Regions from separate parts of the Bradyrhizobium sp. CCBAU 53351 genome, predicted to be linked through region 2. Evidence: predicted binding sites of a transcription regulator. Region 2 holds the regulator's gene; the other holds the start of a gene.
The links. The regulator PhoB, encoded in region 2, activates phosphate uptake and scavenging genes when phosphate is short. The targets are predictions, from matches to a motif close to TGTCATNNANCTGTCAT.

Region 1 (3,220 bases), 1.9 Mb from region 2:
ATCGACAGCACATGGGTCAGGCCGCACGCCATGATGAAGATCGCGAAGGCCCAGTAGACCCAGCCGAATTTGAGGTCGCGCCGCTTGGTAACCAGAATTGCCAGGGCAAAGGGAATCGAAAAATAGGCGGCGGCGATGCAGGCGTCGGCCACGACGTGAAGCCAGATCAGCTCGGGTTCCCACAACAGGCAGATGCCGTGCGGCGAAAGCATGGACGAGTCGAGGAGACGTTCAAAAAAGGCCCACATCGTTCCACCCAAAGATTCCGTTCCGGACGGCTTGCGGGCCAGGGCGACCCGCGACATCGGTGTCGCCGGACAGTTCCACCATTGACGTCTCACGCATCGGCGAAGCAGTTCGAGACTATACCAAGGGTTCGCCGCGGGCGCATTTCCATGCCGCACGATTGCGGCGCCGAGGCCCCCATATCCGCCGGCGCGCCGCGAATCACGGCCGGCCGCGGCCGGCGCTTGCCGGTGTTCCACGGTCGCGCTAGGACAGGCCATGGCGGTGTCACTATCCAGCAAATGTGTCCGGCGATGACGACCCCGGTCGCACTCACCATCGCGGGTTCCGACTCGGGCGGCGGCGCCGGGATCCAGGCTGACCTGAAGACCTTCGCCGCGCTCGGCGTCTACGGCGCGTCCGTCATCACGGCCTTGACCGCGCAGAATACGCGCGGCGTCACCGGCATCCACGCCGTGCCGGCGGCGTTCGTCACCGAGCAGATCGATGCGGTGTTCTCCGATCTCGACGTCGGCGCGGTGAAGATCGGCATGGTGGCCCAAGCCGCCAGCATCGATGCGATCGCGGCCGCGCTGTCGCGCTGGTCGCCGAGGCATGTCGTGCTCGATCCCGTGATGGTCGCGACGTCAGGGGACCGGCTGCTCGCCGCGGAAGCCGTCGATGCGCTGCGCACGAAACTGATGCCGTTGGCGTCGGTGATCACGCCAAACCTGCCGGAAGCCGCGGCCCTGCTCAACGAGCCGGTCGCGGCAAGCGAAGCGGAGATCGAAAGCCAGGGACGGCGCCTGCTGGCGCTCGGCTGCCGTGCGGTCCTGATCAAGGGCGGGCACGGCGAGGGCGCCGAAAGCATCGACTACCTCGTCAGGGGCGAAGCAACGATCGCGCTCGCCGCACCGCGCGTCGCCACCCGCAACACCCATGGCACCGGCTGCTCGCTATCCTCGGCGGTCGCGGCGGGGCTCGCCAAGGGCGAGGATCTGGAAACCGCCGTCCGCAACGCCAAGATCTGGATCAGCGCCGCGATCGCCGCCGCCGACCGCTTCAGCGTCGGCCACGGCCATGGGCCGGTCCATCATTTCCACGGATTCTACTGAGGCGGGCTTGCTGAACCTCTCCCGGTTGCGGGAGAGGTTGCGCCCAACGGGTCGCGCCGAGGGCGCGCCCCGTTGACAGGCTCCGCCGCGGGTGAGAGCTCCCTCCTCTTGGGAAATCCCACTGGGGAAACACCCTCTCCCGCAAGCGGGGTGGGAGCGCACTTAACTAGGTGCTTCCAACGGCAATCTGATCTCTCAGTCCCCCCTGCGGCGCCATGTCGCCTGATTGTCGCATGCGACTGATATTCGCGGGGAGGGCGAGGCAAGGCGTGATTCGTATCTGAAGGTGCCTCAAAAGTTCAATCGGTCATCCCCCTGTCACGGGACATTGTTACAGGCTGGCGCATGGGAAGTTACGATGTGAGTGACGAGAGCCCGGAGCGGCGCTTTCGCACGTTGTTCATCTCCGACGTTCATCTCGGAGCCCGCGGTTCTCAAGCCGATCTTCTGCTCGACTTCCTGCGCTACCATGATGCCGACACGATCTATCTGGTCGGCGACATCGTCGACGGCTGGGCGCTGAAATCGAGCTGGCACTGGCCGCAATCCCACAACGACCTCGTCCAGAAGCTTTTGCGCAAGGCGCGCAAGGGCGCCAAGGTCATCTACATCCCCGGCAATCACGACGAGTTCCTGCGCAATTATTACGGCACGCATTTCGGCGGCATCGACGTGGTCGAGAACACCGTCCACACCGGCGCCGACGGCAAGCGCTACCTCGTCATCCACGGCGACATCTTCGATCTCGTGGTGCAGAACGCGCGATGGCTCGCCCATCTCGGCGACAAGGCCTACGATTTCGCGATCCAGATGAATCGCTTCGTCAACTTCTTCCGCCGCCTATTCAAGGTGCCCTATTGGTCGCTGTCGCAATGGGCCAAGCAGAAGGTCAAGAACGCGGTGAATTATATCGGCGCGTTCGAGCAGGCGCTCGCCGCCGAGGCGCGGCGTCACGACGCCGACGGCGTGATCTGCGGCCACATCCACTACGCCGTGATCCGCGACGAGGGCGGCATTCGCTACATGAATTGCGGCGACTGGGTCGAGAGCTGCACGGCGCTCGTCGAGCATGACGACGGTCATTTCGAGATCATCACTTGGGCGGATCATCTGCAGAAGCCGGCAGACGTCCCTCAGGTTGCAGCCAGAGCTGCATGACAGAGGCCGCCTGATGCGTATCCTGGTCGCGACCGACGCCTGGCACCCGCAAGTCAATGGTGTGGTTCGGACGCTGACCAAACTCGCTGACGCCGCGGAGGCGCTCGGCGTCCAGTTCACGTTCCTGACGCCGCAATCGTTCCGCACCTTTGCGATGCCGAGCTATCGCGACGTGCGGCTGGCCATGCCGCGCCCGGCACGGATTGCAAAGCTGATCGAGGAGGCGCGTCCGGACAGTATCCACATTGCGACGGAGGGGCCGATCGGCCTGATGGTCCGCCGCTATTGCCGCCAGCGCAGGCTGCCGTTCACGACCAGCTTCCACACCCGCTTTCCCGAATATGTCCGCGCCCGCGTGCCGGTGCCGGGCTCGCTGATCTGGCGCGCGCTGCGCCGTTTCCATGCGCCCAGCCGCGCCGTGATGGCGGCAACGCCGGCGCTCGCCCGCGAGCTGACCGAGCGCGGCTTCGACAATGTCGTGCTGTGGCCCCGCGGCGTCGACACCCATGTGTTCCATCCGCGCGCCATCGACCTCTGCCTGCCGGCACCGGTGTTCCTGTCGGTCGGCCGCGTCGCGGTGGAGAAGAATCTCGAAGCGTTCCTCGAGCTCGATCTGCCCGGCACCAAGGTGATCGTCGGCGACGGCCCGGCCCGCGCCGCGCTGGAAGAGGCCTATCCCGATGCGATCTTCCTCGGCGAGAAGCACGGCGAGGCCCTGGCGG
Region 2 (3,220 bases):
TGATCGAGTTCGACGACACCAGCAAGATCTTCACGTCGCCGAGCGATCGGCGTACGCAGGATTACATTACCGGCCGGTTCGGCTGAGGAGACGCAACATGGGTTCTGAACATACCGCAAAGGCTTTCGACACCGACCTCCAGGAGCTCACCCGCCTGGTCGCCGAGATGGGCGGAATCGCCGAGCGCATGATCGTCGATTCCGTCGGTGCGCTGATCCGCCGCGACGTCGCGCTCGGCCAGCGCGTCGTCACCATCGACGCCGATCTCGACGCACTGCAGAAGCGCATCGAGGAGCGCGCCGTGCTCACCATCGCCCGCCGCCAGCCGATGGCGGTGGATCTGCGCGAGATCGTCGGCGCCATGCGCGTTGCGACCGACCTCGAGCGCATCGGCGATCTCGCCAAGAACATGGGCAAGCGCGTCGCGGCGCTGGAGACCGACTTCCATCCGCTCAAGCTGTTCCGCGGCCTCGAGCACATGACCGACCTCGTGCAGCAGCAGGTCAAGTCGGTGCTGGATGCCTATGCCGCGCACGATCTGCCGGCGGCGATGGCGGTGTGGAAGGGCGACGAGGAAGTCGACGCGATCTGCACCTCGCTGTTCCGCGAGCTCCTCACCTACATGATGGAGGATCCGCGCAACATCTCGTTCTGCATCCATTTGATGTTCTGCGCCAAGAACATCGAGCGGATCGGCGACCACGCCACCAACATCGCCGAGACCGTGTTCTACATGATCGAGGGCCAGGCGATCACCGACAAGCGGCCGAAGGGCGACATGACGACTTTCGCCACGACGGTTCCGAATACCTGAAGACTTGAATAGCTGAAGACCTAAGGAGCGACGACACCATGGGCGCACGCATTATGGTGGTTGAGGACGAGGAAGCTCTCACCGAGCTTCTGCGTTACAACCTCGAAGGCGACGGCTATGACGTCGAGACGGTGATGCGCGGCGACGACGCCGACACCCGCCTCAAGGAGCACATTCCCGACCTGATCGTGCTCGACTGGATGCTGCCGGGCCTCTCGGGCATCGAACTGTGCCGGCGCCTGCGCACCCGGCCCGAGACCAAGCAGCTGCCGATCATCATGCTCACCGCGCGCGGCGAGGAGAGCGAGCGGGTGCGCGGCCTTGCGACCGGCGCCGACGACTACATCGTCAAGCCGTTCTCGGTGCCGGAGCTCTTGGCGCGCGTGAAGGGCCTCTTGCGGCGCGCCAGCCCCGAGCGGCTCGCCACAGTGCTGGCCTATGGCGACATCGAGCTCGACCGCGACAAGCGCCGCGTGGCGCGCTCGGGCCGCCCGATCGATCTCGGCCCGACCGAATATCGGCTTCTGGAGTTCTTCCTGGAGCATCCCGGCCGCGTGTTCTCGCGCGAGCAGCTGCTCGACAGCGTCTGGGGCCGCGACATCTATATCGACGAGCGCACCGTCGACGTCCATATCGGCCGCCTGCGCAAGCTGCTCAATCTCGGTCGCGAGCAGGACCCGATCCGCACCGTCCGCGGCGCCGGCTACGCGCTGGATGACCGCTTTGCGAAGGCTGAGCAGACGTAGGACCTGCTTCCGTAATCCAACAAAAAGCGCGCCAGCTGGCGCGCTTTTTCGTCTCGATGCCTGAGACCGTGTTTACCGCGGGCCCGGCTTCGCCGGTGCGCGCCGGCGATCCGCTGCCGGCTGATACGCCACGCGCGAATGCTGGGCGCAGTAGGGCAGGCCGGACAGCGCCTTGCCGCCGCAGAAGAAGAAATCCGGGCTCGAGGGATCGCCGACCGGCCAGTGGCAAGTCGCCTCGTTAAGCTCGAGCAGCGACAGCCGCTGGCTCATCGGCACCACGTTGTCATAGGTGACCGGTTCGGCCTCGACCTCGACCTCGAAGGCCTGCGCCAGTGCGGTATTGCCGCGCGCAATGGGGCGGGTCACCCGCATCATGTGCTGCGCCGGGCGTGCCTTGCGCGGCCGCGGCGCGGCCGACGAAGGGCTCTTGGCGCGGCCGGACAGGCCGAGCCTGTGCACTTTGCCGATCACGGCATTGCGGGTCACATTGCCGAGCTCTGCTGCGATCTGGCTGGCCGACAATCCGGCCTCCCAGAGCTTTTTCAGCTGCTCGACGCGATCGTCGGACCAGGTCAAAACCGTCATTGCACCCTTTCCCTCGCTGCGCTTCTGCCATCCTGGCGGTCCGTGCGGCGAATGCCTAAGCCTCAAAAACCCGTGCCGTCAGAATCCCTTAAGGCTCGCCGGGCGCGCTACTCGCGCCCGAACGTTTACGCCGGTACATGAGGACTCTTGGGATCAGAACTGTTGCACGAGATGTCGTATCTGACAGCCCAAACGCTACAATATGGCGTGACTCACGCGCAAGAGTCCGCCGACTCGCTTCCACATGTTCCGTGGTGTAAAACCCGCAAAATCGCCACCGCAAGACTACGGAATCTGCGTTTCCCGAGGCTTTCGGGCGGCATTGACACCCGTTTCACCAGGCCTAAGATAGTCCCGCGTGCCGCCCTTAAAAGGCGGCACGTTTCGTTTTCCGGGCCGGTCAATGGTGCGTTGCGCAATGCACGCCTCACACCGTCCGCAACATCAAGTGACCGTCATGACTAACAGCGTAGCGCCGCATTTGCTCCCCGTTTTCGCCAGGGCCAACCTCGGTTTTGAGCGCGGCGAAGGCTGCTGGCTGATCGCGACCAATGGCGATCGCTATCTCGATTTCACCTCGGGCGTTGCTGTAAACGCGCTCGGCCACGCCCATCCCGCGCTGGTCAAGGCGTTGCAGGAGCAGGCGACGAAGCTGTGGCACATGTCGAACCTGTTCCAGAGCCCGGACGGCGAGAAGCTCGCCGCGCGCCTGTGCAACGAGAGCTTTGCGGACTTCGTGTTCTTCTGCAATTCCGGCGCCGAAGCGCTGGAGGGCGTGATCAAGCTGGTCCGCCATCATCACTTCTCCAAGGGCCATCCGGAACGTTACCGCATCATCACCTTCGAAGGCGCGTTCCACGGCCGCACGCTGGCAACCTTGGCTGCGACCGGCTCTGCAAAATATCTCGAAGGCTTTGGACCGCCGATGGACGGCTTCGACCAGGTGCCGCATGGCGACCTCGAAGCCGTCAAGAAGGCGATCGGCCCCAACACCGCCGGCATCCTGATCGAGCCGATCCAGGGCGAGGGCGGCGTGCGCTCGGCACCTCCCAATTTCCTCAAGGCGTTGCGCCAG

Region 1: XH83_RS24670 (UDP-2,3-diacylglucosamine diphosphatase) is a predicted target of PhoB. The motif match lies at 1,646-1,662, and genes of this name have one in related genera.

Annotation. Positions count from the first base shown of each region.
Region 1 covers NZ_CP030059.1:5,189,517-5,192,736, reverse strand. The annotation lists gene XH83_RS24680 (PAS domain-containing sensor histidine kinase) at 1-212, opposite strand, end outside; gene thiD (bifunctional hydroxymethylpyrimidine kinase/phosphomethylpyrimidine kinase) at 540-1,340, shown strand; gene XH83_RS24670 (UDP-2,3-diacylglucosamine diphosphatase) at 1,686-2,498, shown strand; gene XH83_RS24665 (glycosyltransferase family 1 protein) at 2,512-3,220, shown strand, end outside.
Region 2 covers NZ_CP030059.1:7,070,683-7,073,902, reverse strand. The annotation lists gene pstB (phosphate ABC transporter ATP-binding protein PstB) at 1-86, shown strand, start outside; gene phoU (phosphate signaling complex protein PhoU) at 98-814, shown strand; gene phoB (phosphate regulon transcriptional regulator PhoB) at 853-1,560, shown strand; gene XH83_RS33740 (GcrA family cell cycle regulator) at 1,633-2,145, opposite strand; gene XH83_RS33735 (aspartate aminotransferase family protein) at 2,603-3,220, shown strand, end outside.